Regions from separate parts of the Priestia sp. TGN 0903 genome, predicted to be linked through region 3. Evidence: riboswitches for the same ligand, from Rfam matches in the RefSeq annotation. Region 3 holds a riboswitch; each other region holds the start of a gene.
The links. Region 3 has a riboswitch for S-adenosylmethionine ahead of ACRPLY_RS15550 (hypothetical protein). Riboswitches for the same ligand answer to the same signal wherever they lie in the genome.

Region 1: another riboswitch for S-adenosylmethionine. It lies ahead of ACRPLY_RS02590 (Na+/H+ antiporter NhaC family protein); the one in region 3 lies ahead of ACRPLY_RS15550 (hypothetical protein).
Region 2: another riboswitch for S-adenosylmethionine. It lies ahead of ACRPLY_RS06395 (trans-sulfuration enzyme family protein); the one in region 3 lies ahead of ACRPLY_RS15550 (hypothetical protein).

What each region holds. Positions count from the first base shown of each region.
Region 1 is NZ_JBOZGL010000001.1:493,074-500,864, forward strand. Features, by position in the region: gene splB (spore photoproduct lyase) at 1-641, opposite strand, end outside; gene ACRPLY_RS02575 (transcriptional regulator SplA domain-containing protein) at 754-1,002, opposite strand; gene ACRPLY_RS02580 (LacI family DNA-binding transcriptional regulator) at 1,088-2,047, opposite strand; gene ACRPLY_RS02585 (hypothetical protein) at 2,172-2,300, shown strand; gene ACRPLY_RS02590 (Na+/H+ antiporter NhaC family protein) at 2,340-3,650, opposite strand; SAM riboswitch class I at 3,736-3,842, opposite strand; gene ACRPLY_RS02595 (ABC transporter permease) at 3,944-4,711, opposite strand; gene ACRPLY_RS02600 (ABC transporter ATP-binding protein) at 4,704-5,615, opposite strand; gene ACRPLY_RS02605 (YtoQ family protein) at 5,786-6,226, shown strand; gene ACRPLY_RS02610 (Ger(x)C family spore germination protein) at 6,389-7,600, opposite strand; gene ACRPLY_RS02615 (spore germination protein) at 7,584-7,791, opposite strand, start outside.
Region 2 is NZ_JBOZGL010000001.1:1,244,351-1,252,141, reverse strand. Features, by position in the region: gene ACRPLY_RS06405 (hypothetical protein) at 1-813, shown strand, start outside; gene ACRPLY_RS06400 (hypothetical protein) at 883-1,545, shown strand; SAM riboswitch class I at 1,712-1,829, shown strand; gene ACRPLY_RS06395 (trans-sulfuration enzyme family protein) at 1,901-3,046, shown strand; gene ACRPLY_RS06390 (trans-sulfuration enzyme family protein) at 3,030-4,211, shown strand; gene ACRPLY_RS06385 (hypothetical protein) at 4,246-4,512, opposite strand; gene ACRPLY_RS06380 (SIMPL domain-containing protein) at 4,575-5,234, opposite strand; gene putP (sodium/proline symporter PutP) at 5,335-6,813, opposite strand; gene ACRPLY_RS06370 (YhcN/YlaJ family sporulation lipoprotein) at 7,106-7,651, opposite strand; gene ACRPLY_RS06365 (hypothetical protein) at 7,763-7,791, shown strand, end outside.
Region 3 is NZ_JBOZGL010000004.1:201,045-208,835, reverse strand. Features, by position in the region: gene ACRPLY_RS15560 (GNAT family N-acetyltransferase) at 176-682, shown strand; gene ACRPLY_RS15555 (amidohydrolase) at 730-1,884, shown strand; SAM riboswitch class I at 1,948-2,049, shown strand; gene ACRPLY_RS15550 (hypothetical protein) at 2,118-2,360, shown strand; gene ACRPLY_RS15545 (M20/M25/M40 family metallo-hydrolase) at 2,830-4,443, shown strand; gene ACRPLY_RS15540 (VOC family protein) at 4,462-5,259, opposite strand; gene ACRPLY_RS15535 (CotG/ExsB N-terminal domain-containing protein) at 5,420-5,791, opposite strand; gene ACRPLY_RS15530 (GNAT family N-acetyltransferase) at 5,905-6,351, shown strand; gene ACRPLY_RS15525 (MFS transporter) at 6,608-7,777, opposite strand.

The DNA of each region.
Region 1 (7,791 bases), on a different contig from region 3:
TCAAGAGGAGATGTACCAGGTTCAAAGTTTTTTATAACATAATCTGCGTTTATGCTAAAGCGAAAGCGCGTGCGACCATTATGTTTAGCATCCAATAAATGATCCACGTGATGAAATTTAGTCACAAAACGCAGTTGACCTAGTTCACTTTCTCCAAAATATTCAATCGCGCGCTTTAATGAATGTGTTAAATGATCAATTCCTACGATATCAGATGTACAAGCCGCTTCAAATCGCGTTATTTGAGGGGCTCTTTCCTGCATATATTGCTCTGCTTGACCTAATATTTCTTCAACATTCACGTACGTGCGAATATACGGTTTGCTTCCCATTGTTGTCTGCAAATAACAATAGTGACAGTGCCCCATACACCCTGTTGCAAAAGGTATTGCATATTCAGCTGACGGTTTAGATGTATCAAATTTCAAGGTTTTACGCACACCAACTACTAAAGTAGACTTGGCATTGCGGTATTTTTGCAAATCATTTTTTCCCGGTATATTACGCACTTGATTATGAGAAGTTGTTTGACGAATCTCAATTCCCATCTTCTCAAATTTTTCTTTTAATTGAACACCAAGCGGGTACTCCATTGCCCCTGGCTCAATGTATACTAATTGAGGTACAAAAGGTTTTATCATCATGTACACTTCCTTTTTTCTAATACTAATAGCGTTTGAAAAATAAAAAGACTCTATCCGTGGTAATTATTTTTTAGATCAAAAAAGACTCTCTATTTAAGAGAGCCTTTCGTCAATCATATTGTTCATAATCAAATATCTTGTTATACATGTTCTCTGCTTCTTCATACGTTGAATACACAGCATCATCTTCAGCTAACAAATGATAAGACTCATGCAGAAACAGCGCTTTTTCACCTTTATTTTCAGGATGTTCAACAATTTCAGCTTGATTAATATTGGCAACGTTTGCCGTATGAGGATTTCGGTAAATAACAAATACTTGATCTCCTACTTGATATTCTTTTTTCTCCACGATCATCATCCTTTTCTTCTTTCTTTACTCGTATGATGTCCGCTTTTACTCATTTTATCCGATAAAAACACGTGGTGAGATCATCAAGAATTTATACGCTTTTACGCTCAATAAACCGAAAAGGAAGCTCAATTTTTTGAGGATCCTTGCTCCTGACTAGTTTAAAAAGCGTTTCGCCCATTTCTTTGAGAGGAAGTTCGATCGTTGTGATTTGTAAATAAGAAGAAAGCGGATGATTATCAAAACCAATAATAGCTAAATCGCCTGGAACTGATATCCCCGCTTGTTCGCACTGAGCTTTTATACCAATAGCGACTTGATCGTTTGTTACTAAAAGCGCCTGAGGCCGATTTTTCATCTGCACCAATTTTTTCACCACTTTTTCACCATCTGTCACGTTCAAACAGCCTTGAAACACCCATTCCGGATGATAAGGCTCATTTATTCTTTCTACATATTCTTTGTATGCTTGCTGCCTCTGTTGACTATTTGTACCCGTCATTCTTCCAATACAGTAGCCAATATCCGTATATCCTTTTTCTTTTAAATACATGAGCGCTTTCTTAAAAGCTGCATAATGATCAACGTATACGGAGCGAATAGAACGATTTTGTACGTTTTCGCACACGGCTATCGGCCCGTACTGCTGATAATATTCAATCGTGCTCCAGCTGCCTGCTCTAGAACAAATAATCACTCCATCAACCTGCTTTGTTTTTAGCATATGAAGCGCTTCTTCTTCTTTTTTTACATCATAGTTCGTCTGACAAATAACAAGCTGATACTGCTTTTCTAACGCTTGAGAGGCCACTCCTTCTAAAAGCAGACTGAAATAAGGATGATTAATAAAAGGCAAGACGACGGCAATCATATTTGTTTTCCCTTTTGATAAGTGAACGGCATTAATGTTTTGTTCATAATTAAGTTCTTGAATTACTTCTTCTACCAGACGGCGCTTTTCTTCTTTTACATACGGATGATGATTTAAAACCCGTGACACGGTCGAAACAGATACACCAGCTTTTTTTGCGATATCTCGGATATTTGTCATGTTTTCACCTTTTTCTCTTGCGCTGAAACGCGTTTCATACTTTATTCTCATTATAAAGTGAAAAAGCAATAAGCTAAACCCGTTACAATCATGTTTTTATTCACTTTTATAAGGAGGTCATATCATGGGTATTTTATTATTCATTTTATTATGCGGAATTGAAATCGGAGGAGCGGCTTATGCACTTAAACAAAATGAGACACTTTGGAAGGAGCTAGATGAAAAAAAGCCGACTGATTTTTTCAAACAGTAAAAAACCCTTAAAAAGAATGTTCTTTTTAAGGGTTTGATATTACGCAGCTTCTTTAGATGATTTTGATTTTTTATTTAAACGAGGAAAGCCAATTACAATCGCAATGATACCGCAAACCGCTGTTAACATTGGATAGAATGTAAATGGAATAATCTCAACCGGTGAAACTTTAGCAAATCCTGCTGCGAGAAGCATTTGTGCACCGTAAGGGATAAGCCCTTGAACGCTGCATGAAAACAAGTCGAGCAGACTGGCTGATTTACGATTATCAATTGAATACTTATCAGAGATTTCTTTCGCTAACGGACCTGCTGTAATAATTGAAATCGTGTTATTAGCCGTGGCTAAATTTGTTAAACTTACTAATCCAGCGATACTGAATTCTCCGCCTTTTTTTGTTTGAATGCGTCGTGTTAATAGGTTCAATAAGAACTGAATACCGCCGTTATAGCGAATGAGTTCAACCATTCCGCCAATTAAAAGAGATAAAATAATTAATTCCGACATTCCGCCAATACCTTCTGTCACAGTTTTAGCAAGAGAAGAAAGCGTGTAGCTTCCGTCAGCTAATCCAATCACGCCGGCTAATACAATTCCTCCGGTTAAAATACTTAATACGTTTGCACCAAATATGGCAGCGACGAGTACGCCGACATAAGGCAAGATTTTAAACCAGCTAAAATCTTTAATTTCTACTGATGACGTATTGCCTAGCGTCATTACAAGTAATAAAATCACTGTAACAATCGCTGCAGGAAGGACAATAAAAAAGTTTACTTTTAATTTATCTGACATATTTGTTTTTTGCGTACGAACTGCCGCAATGGTCGTATCAGAGATTACGGATAAATTATCTCCAAACATTGCACCACCAACAACAGCAGCAATTGCCAATGTAATCGATACATGCGCCTGCTCACTGATTCCTACAGCGATAGGCCCTAACGCAGCGATCGTTCCCATTGACGTTCCCATCGAAATTGAAATGAATGCGCCAATAACAAAGATTCCGACTACCACTAAGCTTTGCGGAAGCACAGACAGAGCTAAGTTTACCGTTGAATCAACAGCTCCCATGCCTTTAGCGACTTGAGAAAAAGCACCTGCCAAAATAAAAATAAGTACCATAATAATGATATCAGGATGCCCTGCTCCTTTAGCAAAGCGTTCCACTTTTACATTAAGTGAATCTTTGCGGTTCATAGCCAGCGCCACAATGGCTGCAATGATAATAGCTACTAATACAGGCAGCTTATAAAAATCTCCCGTTATAATTCCTGATCCGACAAACAGGACTAAAAAGACGCCCAGCGGTAACAGCGCCCAGCCGTTTCCTTTTTGTTGTTCCATTCTCAACACCTCTTGTTTACGTAATAAAAAAAGACCTCTTCTTATTGATAAGAAGAGGTCTCTTATTTGTATCATAAGATTACCCTTCTCATCTTCCAAACGAAACATCGTCTGCTGGATTTGGCACCGCACTGCGTACAGCCAGTTGCCGAGACATCATAGGGCCAGTCCCTCCGTCTCTCTTGATAAGAAGTTTGTAGTTGTTTTAAAAATAGTCTTTCACTACTGTAATCTCTTTTTATTTAATTGTCAAATGCTATTTTAGAAAAATATATAGTGTGAAAATTCTCACATCAATTAGCTACGTCACGTTTTAAAAACGCCACCCACGCTACGCCCATAAAGAAGACAAAGTGTGCAACTAAGATGAAGATTGAAAATGGAATTGTCATTCCGTCAAACATCGTCTTCATTCCGTCCATATACTGCACAAAGTTTGTGTTGGCGAACAGTAAAAATTTCCCCCACCATAAACCTAGCTCTGATACTAGTCCTGTTACAGCTTTTGCGCCGATACTTATGACAATAGCTAGACTTGAAGCAAGCGCGCTGTTTCTAAATAAAGACGACAGCATAAAAGCAAACGTCATCATCATAAACGTTTCCATATACGCGCTGTCATACGTAAGCGTAATGTTTTTAAGCAGCTGCGCATCTCCTTCTAGACTAGCAAATCCAAAGAACAATGCTCCCCATACAAACGAAAAAAGCAAATAGCTCAGCAAGTAATACAAGCTAATTAAAACGAGCGTTATGTACTTGGACGTTAAAATCGTTGAACGTCTAGCAGGGCGAATTAAAAGAAGCTTAATGGTACCCGCTTCAAACTCTTTTGCAACCATTGATCCTCCAACAGCAAGCGCGAAAAATTGAACGAGGATCAGCATGCCTGCACTAAATGACAGGAAATTCAATATGTTGTCTTCCGTTCCTGCGCTGTTTGCTACTTTCTTCATTAAAAGAGCCATACAAAGAGTTAAGATGCCGATTGTAATAAACGTGACTTTTGTACTTCTTTTGTAAAACCATTTCATATGTTCATTTTGAATTAACTTAAGCATGGTGCTCTCCCTCCGTAACGGACATAAACGAATCTTCAAGCGTCTCATAAACAGGAGTGATTCGGTAGACTAAAATATCGCTGTCCACTAATTTTCTATTCACAGCTGGAATTTGTTCTTTCATAATCACTACATCAATACTATCGGATTTTATTGTTACTTGGAATTCTTGAGATAAAAGATCCGCTGCTTGTTGCACGTCAGATACTTCAAATTCTACATACATCCCTTGATCTTGACGATTTGGAGATAGATCTTGAACAGCTTTTAACTCGCCGTTTTGAATAATACCAACGCGGTCACATAATGCTTCCACTTCTTTTAATAAGTGGCTCGCGATTAAAATTGAAATACCTTCTTCCCTGCAGAGAGTTTGTAAATATGTACGAAATTCTCTCATTCCCGCTGGGTCTAGACCATTTGTTGGTTCGTCTAGTAAAAGCAATGCAGGCTTATGTAAAATAGCTTGAGCTACTCCTAAACGCTGTCTCATCCCAAGGGAATACGTCTTCACTTTTGCATGAATGCTGTTTTCAAGCTTTACTAGCGCAATCACTTCATCCAAGCGTTCTGCTGTGATCCCTTCATGCATATTCGCAAAGTGTTTTAAATTTTGATAGCCCGTCAGATAATCATAAAACTCAGGATTTTCAATAATCGCTCCAATTGATTTCATAGCTGATGTAAACTGTTCTTTTAAAGGAAACCCATTGACGGTAATTGTTCCCTTTGTTTCTTTAATGAGTCCTACGACGGTACGAATGAGCGTTGTTTTTCCAGATCCGTTCGGACCAAGCAATCCGAAAATCTCACCGCGCTCAACCGATAAGGATACATCATGCAAAATGGTTTTCTTCCCAATTACTTTACTGACATGATCTACTTGTAGCACTGTTTCTGTCATCATGTACATCCTTTCTTTAATTAGCAATACGCCTTCTATTGTTTCTCTTTTTTAACTATTTGTCTACTATAACCTTATTTTTGGAAAAGTAGCCCATTCAAATCATTCGTATTATCCGCTTACATTTGATAAAATAAAACAAACCTTAGTTAGAGGAGGACTTCTACATAATGAACTTAACCGTATACCTTGCCGGGCAAATTCACGATAACTGGCGAGACGAAATTAAAAACCAAGCAGAACAATTAAACCTTCCCCTTACCTTTGTCGGTCCCATGACAGACCATGACCGCTCCGACAACATTGGAGAAGAAATTTTAGGAAAACAGCCTAATGCTGTCTTAAAAGATGAAGCTGCTTCTCAAATTAATAATTTACGCACACAGGTGCTCCTTAAAAAATCTGATGTGGTCATTGCTTTATTTGGTGAAAAATACAAACAGTGGAACAGCGCAATGGATGCGGCGACAGCCATCGCATTAGATAAACCGCTAATTTTGGTTCGCCCTGAAAAACTGCACCACCCGCTTAAAGAACTGTCAAACAAAGCCCAAGTTGTAGTCGAAACGCCAGAACAGGCTCTTCAAGCACTAGCTTATATTTTTGAATAACAACAAATAAGAGCTGTCGAAAACCGGCAGCTCTTATTTGTTGTTTGTTGAAGGCTCTGTACGAAGCATACGATGAGTATTTCGTGGGAAGTTCCGAGATTATTATTTTTTTAGGTTTTTTTCATTTTTGACATAACGATAAGCAAAGTTACAGTCGGGTGCTTACTTTTTTGACCCGGATGCTCCATAATCTTTAATCGTTAACTTCACATCATAGTTAATTGGCACTTCACTAAATGTTTGATCCCAATTTCCTTTGACCCTCATCCATGTTCTAGGCTGCTTAATTCTCAATTGATTTCCGAAACCTGCAACATCAACTTTATATTTTGTTTGCATTTTTTCTAGTACGTTTCTTACCAGGTACTTTACTTTTTTTTCTGAAGTCTTTTGCGCATTCTGTAAAAATTGATTATTAAAAGAGCTCCCTGAGGTCATCCAACTTTCAGATAGCCTTCCCACTGATTCAATGTGTACATCAAAAGAGATATTATCTCCTTTAACATGGGGTTGAATGTGACTTTTCATAGACTCTATTTCATATACAATCAGCTGACCGGTCTTTTTATCAAAGCTTTTTACTAGCCCGCCTTTCCCTTTCCCTGTAATCCAAGCCAAACCATCTAGTTCTTCTTCATTCAAAAAACCAATCATTTTGCTTGTTTCCCCTTTAATTATACCAGCACCCGCAAATTTGATTTCTCCATTTGCTGATAATACATTTTGCAACAGAAAACTAGATCCAGTTTGAATCTTGCTTGCTAATTTAATAAGCGGCATGGGCGGTAAAACCCGCGTTGTTCGATACGTATTGTCTATCATTCCATACAGGTGAAAAGCTGGGATCTCTCCTGCTGTTTTTGATTCTAACGTGTCGCTAGCTCTTCCTTTACTAATAAACACAAGGCAACTAGGTCTAAAATCATTGTCCCGAAGAGTTTGGTCCACTAATTGCTCTAAACTATACGCTCGTGCAAGGGCCTCACTGATAACCATTACTTTCATATGAGGACTAGTTAAAGGAGTGTCACTTCTTAAAGATAATTCACGAAGCATTTGAAAAGGAGAATCTCCTGTTTCCGAAATATTTACGTAAGATTTCTGCTGCGGTCCTCCTTGTTTAGTGGTTGAACTTGCGACTTGAGGAGTGATAAGTTGATAAGTTGACGTAATCAGGTTCTTTTTAGTATACCCTTCTCCTTGTTCATCAAATTCTTTTTCAGCTATGGACTCCTTACCTTTATCATAGGCCACACCCACTCCAAAACTTTGCTCTTCAATTTCATGACTGCTCCAGCAGCCTGCCAGAGGAAAGAGCAAAAAAACAGAAAACAAAACCAATAGGTACTGGAAATGGTTAAAGGTTTGTTTCATATTTTACTCCCTTTACTTTTGAAATAATGAGAAGCAGCAGCGGCAAAAAGCCAAATAAAACTAAGGCGATATTGCCAATCATATCTCCCAATTTAAATACATCATTAATATTTTTAGGAATCATGGAAATAAGATATATGACCGGAAGCAAACCATACATAAATGGATGAATGTTTTTTTGGAAAAGCTGA
Region 2 (7,791 bases), on a different contig from region 3:
TTTATTTATTATCAGCTTGCCCATGTTAAAAGCATTACAGAGGATACGAAGTCTAATTCGGCACAAACATTTTCTGGATTTAATAGTGAAGTAGAACTTCACAGAGCTAACACATTTGCAGGTACTCTATTATTAATGAAAGATAAGCAGGTGCAAATAAATCAAGGTGGTCCAGAGAAGAAAGTGGGTAAAATCCTTGACGTATTAGGCTCATTTGAATCTGCGTATGTCGTATTATTAACAGAAGATGACGGCGTCGTTTATATCAATGTAGAGCATATAAAGAGTGTAAGTGAAGTTGTAAGCAAAAATACACCTGTTGTTCCGCAAAATCCATTATTAGTTGAAGAAACACCTGATTATATCAAAGCGAAAAGTTTTAATGAACTGTTTGAAGAGTTTTCACATAGATGGGTAGCTATTAACGGTGGAGGCCCAGAGGCTGTGGAAGGTGTATTAGTTCAAAGCCGCAGTGGAAACTTTACTCTTGTACAAAATAATCAAGTTTTACGTTTACAACCAAGACACGTAAAAACCATTGCCTTAGGATCAAAAGGATCTTTCAAGCAAAATGAAGAAAATTCTGAGCAAAATGGAGATACAAATGAAGAAGATTCTATGCAAGAGTCAACTACAGTAGATAGAACCGGAGGTCGCACGGATGGCCGTACTGGAGACCGTACCGGAAGACGTACCGGAAGACGTACAGGAGGTCGCACAGACGATCGCTCGGGAGGACGCCGTACGGGTTCACGCTCTTCAACACCAGGTGAAAAAGTTATTAAAACGAAAAATTATCGTTGGAAAGCATGACGAACTGGAACGTAAAAGGTGCTTATAAAGCACCTTTTCTATCATATAGGAAAAAGGAGGAGAATGAGAATGAGTATGAATCATTATATTGATAAAATTGTTGAAGTCGATATATCAGGGAAAACAACGTTTATAGGAAAACTTGTTGATCTCGGGTTAGATGTAATGGTTTTATATAATGGACATGATTATTTGTATATTCCTCTTTTACACATACATCGCTTGCGAGAGGTTTCAGAAGAAGATTATACACCTTTACGAACCATAGAAGAGAACTTAATAGAAGAAAGTCAGCGGATTTCTTATCGTAATATTTTACAGCAGGCAAAAGGAAAATTTATTGAAATTTATGTAACAGGAGGAAAATCATTGCATGGCTATATTACAAGCGTGCTGAATGATTATCTTGTGTTTTATTCTCCAGTATATAAAAATGTCTTTGTTTCTTTACATCATTTGAAATGGCTTACCCCTTATAGTAATGAGTTAACCCCTTATTCTTTAAGTGACAAAGAGCTCCCAGTAAGGCCTGCCTCTGCACCTTTTGTCAGAAACTTTGAAGAGCAGCTTAAAAAATATGAAAATCAACTGGTCGTATTAGATTTAGGGGATCAATCAGAAAAAATTGGCGTACTTAAAGAAGTTTCTAATAATATTGTTGAACTAATTACGGCAAATGGAGAAAGTATGTACTGGAAGTTAGCTCACGTAAAATCTGTGCACTTGCCTTAGAAAAAGAGACCTTGGTGTCGTCTCTTTTTTTATGTGCTTATCAGGACAAGTATATTGAATAAACAAATGAGATGATTTAAATTTTTTAGAAAATTATGTTGACAATAAAGAAAATCTTTATTAAAGTTAGTAACAACAAACGTTAACCACCAACAATTATATAGAACTCTTATCAAGAGTGGCGGAGGGACTGGCCCTGCGATGCCCGGCAACCATCAAATGAAACATTCATTTGAACGGTGCTAATTCCTGTGGAACATCAGTATTGTTCTAACAGATGAGAGAAATCGTGTATAAACGAACACTCTTCCATCTGTGAAGAGTGTTTTTTATTTTGAGTTAAGGAGAGAAATAGATGAAAATTGAAACTTTATTAGTTCGTTCAGGAGTAGGTCGTGACCCTTCAACAGGTTCTATTACAACACCCATTTACCAAGCATCAACATTTGCTCATCCTGCTTTAGGGCAAAGTACGGGATTTGACTATGCACGTACGGCAAACCCTACTCGTACAGCATTGGAAGAAGCAATTGCTGCTTTAGAAAAAGGCGAAGTAGGAGTAGCATTCGCTTCAGGAATGGCGGGTGTAATGGCAGTTTTAGCACTATTTAAAAACGGAGATCATTTAATTGTATCAGAGGATTTATACGGAGGAACGTACCGAGTACTAAATGAAATCTTTTCAGAGCAAGGAATTACTGTTTCGTACGTCAACACAGCCCATCTCGAGCAAGTAAAAGATGCGCTTCGTCCCAACACGAAAGCTCTATTTATTGAAACACCTACAAATCCAATGATGCACGTGACTGATTTGCCAGAAGCAATTGCGTTAGCTAAACAGCATGATTTGCTTACTATCGTTGACAATACATTCATGTCCCCTTACTATCAGCGTCCTTTAGAGCTCGGAGCAGATATTGTGATACATAGTGCAAGCAAATACATTGGGGGTCATAATGATGTAGTTGCTGGTCTTGTAGTCGCTCGATGTAGTAGCTTAGGAGAGAAAATTCGTTTTTATCAAAATGCAGCTGGGGCAATCTTAGGTCCACAGGATAGCTGGCTGTTATTGCGCGGTATTAAGACGCTAGCGCTTCGTATGGAAAAACATAACGAAAACGCACTGAAAATTGCAAATTGGCTTACTGCTCATGATCTCGTGGAAAAAGTGTATTACCCTGGTCTTGAAACACATCCGGGCTATGAAATCATGAAGAAACAAGCAACTGGATTTGGAGGCATGATTTCTTTTGCTGTCTCACACCCTAACATCGTGTCAGTACTTTTAGAAAATGTTAAAGTTATTACATTTGCAGAAAGCTTAGGAGGCGTGGAAAGTTTAATGACATTCCCAGCTCGTCAAACACACGCTGATATTCCGGAGGAAATTCGAAATCGTGTCGGAGTAACAAACTGTTTACTTCGATTATCAGTTGGAATTGAGCACGCAGATGATTTAATTAAAGATTTGAAGGAGGCATTTGATGCATACCAACAATAATAAACATAGATTTGGTACGAACTTAATTCATGCAAATACAGGAATTGACGGTCATTTTGGAGCGGTTAACGTACCTATTTATCAGGTATCTACATTTAATCAAGAAGATGAGACGAACAACGGCCGCTATGACTATTCTCGTTCAGGAAACCCAACGCGTGAGGCTTTAGAAAACACTATTGCTCAGCTAGAAAATGGATACGCTGGTTTTGCTTTTTCATCAGGTATGGCTGCTATTTCATCGGTGTTATCTATTTTTGAATCAGGAGATGAAATTTTAGTTTCACACGATACGTACGGCGGGACATATCGTGTATTAACACGACTATTTTCAAAGTTTGGTATCAAAACAACTTTTGTTGATACAACGAAGGTTGAGAAAGTAGAAGAAGCTATCACAAAAGATACGAAGGCTATTTATATCGAAAGCCCTTCAAATCCATTTTTACAGGTAACGGATATTAAAGCAGTAGCAAGTTTGGCGAAGGAGCACAATCTCCTTACAATTGTGGATAACACGTTTTTAACACCTTATCTACAGCAGCCGATTGACCTTGGTGTAAATATTGTCATTCATAGTGCTACAAAATATATCAGCGGCCACAGTGACGTCATTGGCGGTTTAGTTGTAGTAAGCGATGAAAAGCTAGCGGAAGAAGTAAAGTTTGTACAAAATGCTTTTGGTGCTATCTTGGGGCCACAGGATTGTTTTTTACTGCTTCGAGGCATTAAGACATTAAAAGTTCGTTTAGATCAGCAGTTAAAAACAGCGCTGCAGTTTGCAAAGTGGCTTGAAGAACAATCTCTAGTGAGCCGTGTATACTACCCAGGCTTAAAAAGTCATCCGGACCACAAACTCATTTCAGAACAAGCAAATGGATACGGAGCTATGATTTCTTTCCAAGTGCAGGATGAAGAAGTAGCACGACATATTTTACAAGGAGTCAAATTAGCTTCAATTGGAGTTAGTCTAGGTGCAGTTGAATCCATTCTCACGCATCCTGCAACAATGTCTCATGCAAGTATCCCAAAAGAAGTACGTGAAGAAAAAGGAATTACTGATTCACTTCTTCGCCTTTCAGTAGGGCTAGAGGAATTCGAGGATTTGAAGCAAGACTTTAACGCTGTTTTTCAAAGCTTAGAAGAAAAAGCGTTAATTAAATAAAAAAAGGACTTCCATTAAGGAAGTCCTTTTTTTGTTATATACAGCTATCTAAAAGGTTTGTGTATAGGGACGTAAGCGCAACTTTTTCATCAGAGGAAAGACTGCTGTTTAGAATTCTTTTTATGCCAAGATGATATTTTACATACGGTGTTTGCCGAACGCGTGGATGAGTCATTTCATCTTTTAAATCTTTCAGAATGGCTTCGTGAAGCTGATCTTCACTTGTCAGGGCTTGTTTAGAAGCGAAAGAACGGTTCAACCATAGGGTCTGATAAGCTGCTAGTAAATGTTCAGAAGTCATTGTGCAAAGAGCTCCTTTAGATTAGTTTCTTCATTATAATAATCTATAGTTTATCATAAGTATTAATACGTGTACGTAACTTTTACAGAAGCGGATACAGTCAAGGACTGAGCTTGGATAGGGGGAGAGGCTGCTAATAACTTAGGCGAGGAGCCAGATGACTGATAGACGGGGCCTTCTTCGATTAAAATGGGGATTTGGTTAATAGGGAGCTGCAGCGTGTTGGCAATGGTAAAGGCCTTTTCTTTAGCGTTAAGCAAAGCTTTACTTATCGCTTCTTGTTCATATTTATCATCATTTGTAACGTGAAATTGAAGATCTTGCGCTACGTTGGCTCCGCTTGAAAACGTAGCGTTATAAACATCGCCAGCTTGTTTTACATCTTGTACTCTTACTCTAAACAAATGCTGTACTTCGTATCCTGTAAGAGTCGATTTTCCATCGCTGTAATCATATTTAGGATTTATAGTGAATGAAGCTGTTTCAATTTGCTGGTCATTGATTCCAAGTTTTTGTATCTCTTGCAGCAGAGTATTTGAAACAGCTGAATTTTCTTTTAAGGCTTCTTGAACGTCTCGGTTTTCCGTGCGCGTTCCAATCGTCATGGAAATTTCATTTGGAATGGCTGAAGCACTTCCTTCACCAGTTACTTTAATTTCTCTATTTTGTGTATCTGCGCGCAGTGGCTGTGTAGGTTCATAAGGGAAATAAGAATGTTGCATGTAAAAACCCTCCTTAATCCGTCTTTAGTACATATATATGACTGCAGGGCTTGCATTAAAAGCAAAAAGTACACAAGTCGTAACTTGTGTACTTTTTTTACTATTTTGTATGCTGTTCTAATACGCTTTCCATGTTTCTAAATTGATCTTCTACAGCTTCTGAAGGCTTTTTTGTTAACAGACTTACTACAATAACAGCCAGCAAGCTTAAGAAAAATCCAGGAATCATTTCGTAAAGGGCATCTTTCAATGGAGTATTTACCCAAATTAATACTGTAGCTGCACCTACAATCATTCCTGCAAGGGCTCCCCATCTAGTCATACGCTTCCAGTAAAGACTTAGTAAAATGGCCGGGCCAAATGCAGAACCAAATCCAGCCCATGCGTATCCGACAAGTCCTAAAATCGTATCACTAGGCTTTAAAGAAAGCAAAATACCAATAATTGCAACACCTAAAACCGCAGCTCTTCCGACTGTTACAAGCTCTTTGTCAGAGGCTTTACGTCGGAAAAATGTTTTATAAAAATCTTCTGTAACAGAGCTTGCCGTTACAAGCAGCTGAGAAGAAATAGTACTCATAATCGCTGCCAATAAAGCTGCATATAAAAATCCAGTAATTAATGGATTAAATAAAACATCAGCAAATTTAATAAAGATTGTTTCAGGATCCCCAAGTTTCATCCCAGTTTGATCCACATAAGCAATTCCAACAAGACCCGTTAACATAGCGCCAATGATTGATAGGATCATCCAGCTCATACCGATACGACGGGCAGGCTTTAATTCTTTAATAGAAGAGATCGCCATAAAGCGAACGATAATATGAGGTTGACCAAAATAGCCAAGTCCCCAGGCTAAAAAAGAAATAATCCCTACTACGGTTGTACCTTTAAATAAATCAAGGTAAGTTGGATCGATATTTTTTACAATATCCATTGTTGTTCCAACGCCGCCTAAGTCAGTAAAGGCTACAATAGGCACTAAAACAAGGGCAATGAACATAATAACGCCTTGCACAAAATCTGTTAAACTAACGGCTAAGAAACCGCCGAACAGAGTATAGGCAATAACGACAGCAGCCGTTACAAATAGTCCTATTTGGTAATTTAAACCAAATGCCGATTCGAACAATCTTCCGCCTGATACCATACCAGCTGAAGTGTAAAGAGTGAAGAAAATAAAGATAACAATCGCTGATACTGTTCGAAGAACCTTGGCATGGTCCCCAAAGCGATTTTCAAAAAAGTCCGGAATTGTAATGGAGTCATTCGCTACTTCCGTATAAGTGCGAAGACGCGGAGCGAGGATTAAATAATTTAAATAAGCACCAATAGATAAACCTACTGCAAGCCATAAACTTGAAAGACCTGTCACGTACATGGATCCAGGAAGGCCCATTAACATCCATCCGCTCATATCTGAAGCACCTGCTGAAAGCGCAGTAACAGCCGGACCTAGTCCGCGTCCGCCTAGCATGTAACCCGATACGTCTTGAGTTGTTTTTGTGTAGGCATACCATCCTATTCCGAGCATTCCTACAAAATAAATGCCCAGTGAAATATAAACACCAATATCCACCAAATCTCCCCTTTATGCATTTTTTATGCATGAAACGAGCACTGCTCGCCATGCAAACATCTTATGGTTTCTAAAACTAACAAACTTTTCCCTTACTATCAACCCACAAAACCGTAAAATACATGAGGCGAAAATCCCCTATCCCTCTATAATAAAGAAATGAAAACGCTTTCAAAATAAAATAAAATAAAAATATTCAGAAACTTATAAGTGCATTTTTTATGCAATATTTTATGCAATGGGTAAAATAAAAAGAGCATTTTATAAAATGCTCTTTTGACATTCATGTATATTAGCGTGAATTTGGAAACACGCGGCGAACAACTTCTGAAAACTCGTCAAACAGTCCAGAGACTGGTTTACCCGTTTGAAGCTTGTCTACATATCCATTCATACGGTTTACAAAGTCGGGGTTTGTTGATACAAACACTCGATGAACACTGCCGTCGGCTTTTCGTACTTCGTGTGCGATCTTATGCTCCATATCTTTTGTGAGATTGCCTTCTTTGTTATCGTCTAATACAGCTGCTACATAAGCTGTATGGTCGGTTACGATTACGTTAGCATCTTTTACATTTTTTAACGCTACGATACGATCAGCTGCCACATCGGCTACTCTCATTCCGCCGGACTGATTGTACTGTTCTTTCTCATTACGCTGTACGTCTTGCGTATTATTTACGTCATTCATTTTCGTTTTATTGTTTCCATTTTCATATGTGACGTTGCGGACTGTATTATCGTCAATGACGCCATCTTTACCTTGATCTGCTGTGCTGCAGCCGAATAAAGAAAGGGTCGTCATGCAGCCTACAACAAACAAAAACGATTTCTTCATGATAGTATCACTCCTTATAAGTTTTAACCTTTCTTATAATTTGTTAAAAACGTGTGAAGCATACATGAAAAATATAAAAAAGCCTATACTATCGAAAAAGGAGGAATATGTATGAGTGAAATCCGACAAAGCATATTTGT
Region 3 (7,791 bases):
GTTTTCTGCGTGTATTCGTTTTATTTATATCTTTTATAGAAAACGATAAATAGAATTGACACGTTATCAAAGCAGTTGTATAGTGAGTACGCAAGGCGGCAGTCTGTCTTTTTTAATTCTTAGTAAACTTATAAGTTAAATAAAATATTTAAGTACTATATAAGGAGACAAAGAGATGAAAAATGAATTCCGTTTGGCAACAAATGACGACGCGGATAACTTATTGAACTTAACTCTACAAGCATATAAGCCTATTCGAGAGCTAGGCATTCCTTTCTTAGCAGCTACTGCTGATCTTGCCCTCGTTAAGAAAAATATTTCTCAAAACCTTTGCTATGTATACGAAGAAGATAAAAGAATCGCTGCCACTGTATCTATACGAATGCCTTGGGGAGAACATCCAGGTCCGTTTGCTGTTCCACACTTTTGGTGGTTTGCAGTGGACCCGTCGTTTGCCAGGAAAGGCGTTGGATCTAAGCTGCTTCATCTAGTAGAGGAAGAGGTAATAAAAAATACGTTTAAATCGCCAGGTGTGTCTTTAGGAACAGCAAAAGAACATCCTTGGTTAGTTGAGATGTATGAACGAAAAGGATATGTTCAAGCTAAAGAAAAGCACCTTGCAGAAAGCTATACGACCGTATTTCTTTATAAAAAATTCAATGAGGTACACTCTTTGTCGTAAAAGATAGAGAAGTGGTCTAAATTAAGAAATGTGAAAGAGTGATAAATATGACAGATCAATTACTACTAAATACGCTAATAGACATACGCCGTGAGCTGCACCGGTTTCCAGAGCTTTCAATGAAAGAATATGAAACAACTAAACGTATTAAAAAGTGGTTAAAGCACTACGATATTTCTATAGCGGATGCATTCCATTTAGACGTGGGAGCAGTAGCGGAAATTGTGGGAGGAAAGCCGGGACCTACTATCGCTATTCGAGCTGATATTGATGCGCTGCCAATTGAAGAAAAAACCAATCTGCCATTTGCTTCTGAAGTGAACGGTGTTATGCACGCATGCGGCCATGATTTTCATACGGCTTCTATAATCGGAGCAGCCATTCTTCTCAAAGAGCGTCAGCAGGAGCTTTGCGGTACGGTTCGATTTATCTTTCAACCGGCCGAAGAAACGGCTTCTGGGGCAAAAATGCTCGTTGAAAAAGGTGTGCTCGAAGGAGTAGAAGCGATATTTGGGATGCATAACAAACCGAATCTTCCTGTAGGAACCATTGGTGTCAAATCGGGACCTTTAATGGCAAGCGTTGATCGTTTTGAAATTGACGTCAAAGGAGTAGGCGGTCACGCAGGTATTCCAGAAAAAACAGTAGATCCGATTGCTGTTGCTGGTCAAATTGTTACTAGTTTACAAACCATTGTCAGCCGTAATCTCAGCCCATTTCAAAATGTTGTTGTCAGCATAACTCAAATCCACGGAGGGAGCTCGTGGAACGTCATTCCTGACAAAGTAACGCTTGAAGGAACGGTGCGTACCTTTCAAGAAGAAGCGAGAGAAAAAATACCGGCTCTTATGAAACGATCTGCTGAAGGGATTGGAGCAGCTTTCGGGGCTTCAGTAGACGTTAAATGGTATCCGTATCTTCCTGTAGTAAACAATGATGATACGCTGGAAAAATTGGTTATTAACGCTGCAGAGAATCTTAGTTATCAAGTCGTAGAAGCTGAACAATCGCCTGGAGGAGAAGATTTTGCCGTATATCAGCAGCGTGTACCAGGATTTTTTGTATGGATGGGTACGGCTGGAGAATATGAATGGCACCATCCTTCTTTTTCATTAAATGAAGAGGCATTACTTGTAGCAGCTTCTTATTTTGCTAATCTAAGCTTTGACTTTTTGAATTCATTCCATTACCAAAAAAATTAAAATATTTTTATTTTTCTATTTACGCGGATGGAATTGTTTGATAAAATAAATTTTAAATTAAAAAAGTTATCACGAGTGGACGAGAGATCTGGCTCTTTGACTCCACAGCAACCTACGAATGTAAGGTGCTCCTACCAGCAAAGCATGTGCTTTGGGTGATAAAACGGGTGAAAAACTCATTTTGCATCAAAGCAAAATGAGTTTTTTTTATTTTTCTAAAAGGAGAGGGTTTTATGAGTCATACAGCAGTTGCAGCACATACAGGAGAGAAAGCATTAAAGGAAGCCGTAAAATTATTAGGAAAGCATTATCAAGTAGCTTATCGTGAATTAGAAACATTTTATGAAATTGTGGTCGAAAACCATGTTCGTACATATGCTGTAGGCATAGATATTAAAGATGTACAAAAAGCAAATGAACTAGAAATTTATTCATCATGCTGTTCCAAGCTTGAGCGAGTAGGCTGTCTTTTATAGAAGAAGTTTGCTCGCGCCTCTATTTTTTTAGTGTTTTTAAATAGAAAGCATGTTTTTTGACAATTGAAGAATCTGGTGGGTATAATCATTACTCACTAGGTTTTAAAATTAATCATAAATTGTCGAAATTTTTACACAAATTAAAGGTTACATTCGAAATGAATTGTGGTATGTTATAAAACAAGAATATTTTATGAAAGGAGCATTGAAATGGAAATGTCTCTTGAACATGGAAACGATGCAGGAAGCGAACAGCTTATTGATCGTATCCTAGACTTTTTAGAAGATGACGAAAAGTAAAAAAAAGAGTGTGCGGTGCTAGCCCTAGCCGCGCACTCTTTTTTTATCATGTGCGTCAAGGAAGCGCATACTATGATACATAGGGATAGAATGAAAGGGTCTCTGTCAAAGGGATTGACGAATCGTTTTGTTTGATGGAAAATTTAGAAAAAGGAAAGAGATGAAGGGTATGTCGAACAAAACATCTTTGTATCAAACAAAAGAACAGTTAAAGAAGCTTGTAAGCGAATTGGTTTCTATACCTAGCGTGACAGGAACGATGGCAGAAGTGGAAATGGCTGAATCGATAGCGTCGTATTTATTGAAGCTGCCTTACTTTCAAAAAAACGAGCAAGTTGAGCTTCATTCAACAGGAGACGGGCGATCGATTGTCACAGCTTTTGTTGAAGGAAAAAATACGAATAAAACAGTTGTATTAGTCAGTCATTACGACGTAGTGGATGTACAAGATTATGGACAGTGGAAAAAGGATGCTTTTCACGCTGATACGTTAACGAGTACTTTTTATAATGATATGGAACAAGTTCCGGCGCACGTACAAAAAGATATGATAAAAGGAGACTGGCTTTTTGGCCGAGGAACGATGGACATGAAAGCAGGTATTGCTCTGCATATCAGTATGATTGAACGAGCATGCAACGGAGAGTTTGACGGAAACATCCTGCTTCTGTCGGTACCGGATGAAGAAGTAAATTCGCTCGGAATGAGAAAAGCAGTGCCTGTTCTTTTAGAACTTGCGTGCAAACATCAGCTGGATTTTTCTCTCATGCTAAATGCAGAACCAGTGTTCAGCCGCTATCCTGGTGATCAAACGAACTATGTGTACTCAGGATCGATTGGCAAGATCATGCCAAGCTTTTTGTGTTATGGAAAAGAAACTCATGTAGGGGAACCGCTAGCTGGTTTGAATGCTAATTTACTAGCTTCTTATTTAACAACAGAAATAGAACTAAACGTTGATTTTTGCGAAAAAGTAAGAGATGAAACGAGTCCACCTCCTACGGTGCTGATACAAAAAGATTTAAAAGAAGAGTATTCCGTTCAAGTTCCGCACTCTGCCGTTGTATTATTTAATTTATTTATGTTAAACCGCTCTCTTAAAGAAGTAACAGATCTGCTGTTGAAATCGGCTGACAAAGCGGCTTTGAATGTAAAAAAACATTATAATAAAGCTGCTCGGCAGTACGCTGTGGGAATGGAGGGTTCATCCCTTGACGTGAACGTATGGACGTATGAAGAACTTTATACTCATGCAGTCAAACAGCACGGTGAAAAATATGTGCAAGAAATGGAAGCGGCACTTTTGGCACAAGAAGATGATGACAGAAATAAAACCATTAAATTAGTAAACTCTTTAGCTGGTTTATGTAAAGAAGCAGCTCCGATGATAGTCTTATTTTTTACGCCGCCTTTTTACCCGGCCGTTTGTTCACATGATGATCTCTTTGTACAAAGGATTTTGTCAAACGTACAGGCAGCTGCCAAAGAGCAATTCCAAGTGGAGCTAGTTGAACAAAGTTATTTTGGCGGAATTTCGGATTTAAGCTATGCCAGCCTGCAGCACCCGCTTCATACATTTAACACGTTAGTAGCCAATATGCCTCTATGGAATAAAGGATATCATATCCCGCTAGAAGAGCTAGAGGAGCTGAAGATGCCGGTGCTGAACATTGGACCGCTGGGAAGAGATGCGCATCAATGGACCGAAAGATTAGACGTTCAGTATTCCTTTGAGATTTTGCCTCACTTCATTTATCAAGCTATAAAAGAAGCACAGAAATAAACATCCGCCCGCGGATGTTTATTTGTTGAATTTAAAAGAAGCTCCTTGTACGGTAATTTGTTGCGATGTTAGAGCGTGATCCAATTCAACCAAAAATGGACGCTCTCCAACTTTTTTTAATGTATCATGGACAACACCTTGTGTTCCGCTGCAAAAAATAAGGTTTCCTTCATTGACATATAGTTTTTGACAACGTGCATCAAGGAAAGAGTCTTTGTAGCTTTCGCCAGCCTGAACGTCCAGCAGTTTTGTCCATTTGCTGATGGATTCTTCAAGGTTATGTACAGCACAGTAAATGTTTTTTAGCTGCAGCTGACCGGCTTGATGGGAAGAAAGAGCAGCTAGCTTTGGCTTGCGTTTTTCTTCTGGTTCACCCCACTCAATAAAGAAAGGAAAAGGGAGGGCATCATGGTCATCTTCAATAAAACACATTTGCCATTGAAGTCTTTCTCCATCATTAGTTTGACGAGACCCCGCTACAGGGCCTTTTACAGTGTAGCCCTTGTCTTTCAGCTCGGTTATGAGCAAATCCATATCATCTGTACGAAGGGCAAATCGCCCAAAATGACCAAACGGCGTATGTTCGTTAACAAGCTGCTGAATAAGGTCATTATCTGTAACTGTTTGAGCTAATGCGATATCTGTAAGCCCAAGCCACTCAATATAGCTCAGGTGAAAATAAGCCAACGTGTTAAAAGTGCCCCATTTTTCATGGGTACCGCCTTTAATAACGTTGATTCCGTATTCGTTTAGTTCTTTCTGAGCTTTAATAGGATCAGGTGAAAAATGAACAAGGTGATCAAAAGATAGGCGCATGGATAGTCCTCCTTTTAAGAGAGAGTCTTTCCTATTATTATACTTTGTTTTCTCCTTCAAGAAGAATGAAACGAATAATTATGTAAAATAAAATAAAAAACAGAAATCGTTAAAAAAAGCAAGCCGCGTATGTTTTAGACTCGGCTTGCTTTAGAGTTAGTTAGCGACGGCAGCCATGCCCTTTAAAGCAGCAGCCAAATGATTTATTAAACCATGGATATGAGCAGCAAGGTGAACCGCAGCGACAGCGGCGACGGCTAGAACGGCGAGTAGTGCAGCGAGTAGAACGGCGAGTAGTGCGACGAGTAGAACGGCGAGTAGTGCGACGAGTAGTGCGGCGAGTAGTGCGACGAGTAGTGCGGCGAGTAGTGCGGCGAGTAGAACGGCGAGTAGTGCGGCGAGTAGAACGACGAGTAGAACGACGACGAGAGCGTCTGTGAAGAGCAGTTGGCTCTTGGTACATAAATGTTTCAAGCTCAGTAGAAGCAAGTGCTTCTGTTGCTTCTCTAATTCTTTCAGCAGTGATATGCATATAAACACCTCCTGGCTAATTCGGTACATAATACAATATGTACAAGGAAGGTGTTTGGATATAGTGAAAACATGGAATTTGTCTAAATTTGTGAAAGAAATGGAGTGGTTTTCATGCTTCAAATCCTCGAACATCAAAGAGTGGATATCGCTCTTCAAATAGTAGCTGTGCAAGTAGAAGCTTATCAAGAAGAAGCAAGGCTCATTAGCTTTTCAGATATTCCTCAGCTTACAGAAAGCAAAGAAGGTGTTATGAAAAGCAAGGAAGTGTTTATCGGAGAAATAATTGAAGGTAAGCTAGCAGGCGTGCTGTCGTTTGAAAAAGAAAATGAGCGATTAACGATTTGCCGCCTTGTTGTGCGTCCTCGTTACTTTCGAAAAGGAATCGGAAGCCGTCTTTTAACATATGTACTTCAAAGATATTCAGAATGTGAGTGTATGGTTTCCACAGCCGAAAAAAATACACCTGCGATTAAGCTATACGAAGCTCATCGGTTTTCAATTATAAAACACACTGCAGCTGCGGATAATCTTGTGTTAGTAACGATGAAAAGAGATTGAGACATAGCTAGATTAATCCAAAGACTAACAAATTGGCTACATGAGCTAGTAGGAATCGGCTGTTGATTTCCCTACAAGGCTTCGCTTTCCGCAGGAGTCTTCGCCTTGCCCTCCAATCACCAGCTAGAAGTACCTACATACATGAAACTTACGTTTACCATAGCAATAAAAAAATCCGAACGCGTTGGATTCTCCATCAAGAATCTCGATTCATCGTTCGGATCTTCCTTCAGCTAAAATACTTTTGTTTCAGCCTCTATGATGATAGTGTTTGCTCAGAATAATCTAGAGCTGTATGACGCTGAATCAGCAGTAAAGCAGCTAAAGTGACAACTGCTCCGATAATAAAAGGCAGCGTCATATTTAGTTTAAAAGCAAATGCACCAAGCAGAGGGCCAAAAATACGCCCTAAGCTATCCATTGAGGCAGTTAACCCTGAAGCAGAGCCATATCCTACTTTGGTTCTCATCGTAATTAATGAGAGGACACAAGGACGAATAAGGGCATTTCCTGCTGTAAATATGCACAGAAATAAGGTAGCATTAACGGCACTAGAAGATAACAAAATAGACGTAAATCCTATTGCTGAAACCAATAAGCCAATAGCCATCAGTTTTTTTTCATTTCCTTTTTTAAATCGCTGCAGTACACCGCCTTGAATCAGGGCTTGAGTTAAACCGCTCGCCATAAACATCCATCCGATTGTCGTGGGAGTAGCATTGATTTTCGCTATTTGAAAAAATTGAAAAGTAGCTTCTAAACCAGCGAGCGTAAAAGTAGCTAAAAATGAAAGAACATATAAATACTTCATAGCTCCTTGAAAATCTGACGTGAAGTCATGCCATCTGGATGTCTGTATTTTGGCAGCAGGTTCTTTTCGTAACGATTCTTTTAACGTAAAGAATGAGAACGCTGTCATAATCAGTGACAAGATACCAGAGATAACGAAGGGAACAAACAAGCCGAAAGACGAAAGGACACCGCCTAATGCCGGTCCAAAAATAAAGCCTAAGCCAATTGACATCCCTAACAGTCCCATTGCTTTCGTGCGGTTTTCTTCATCTGTACTATCAGAAGCGTATGCAAAAGCACAAGGAATAACAGCTCCTGCAAACAAACCTCCGATGATGCGTGACGTATACATCAGAGTCAGAGAGTTTTCTGCCACCGAAAAAAGAAAAAAGCTTGCGCTAAAGCCAAGTAAGCCCCAAAGTAAGATGGGACGGCGGCCTTTTATATCGGAAAGCTTCCCCCAAAAAGGTGCGGTAATAAAAGATGCGATCGAATAGCTAGCCATTAGTATCCCTAAATTGACCGTGCTTGCACCCGTGGCACTAATAACTTCAGGTACGATGGGGATGATCACTCCAAAGCCGACAAATACCATAAAAATAACAAACATTAACGTTCCAAGCTGTTTGTTCATATGCAATTAAGCCC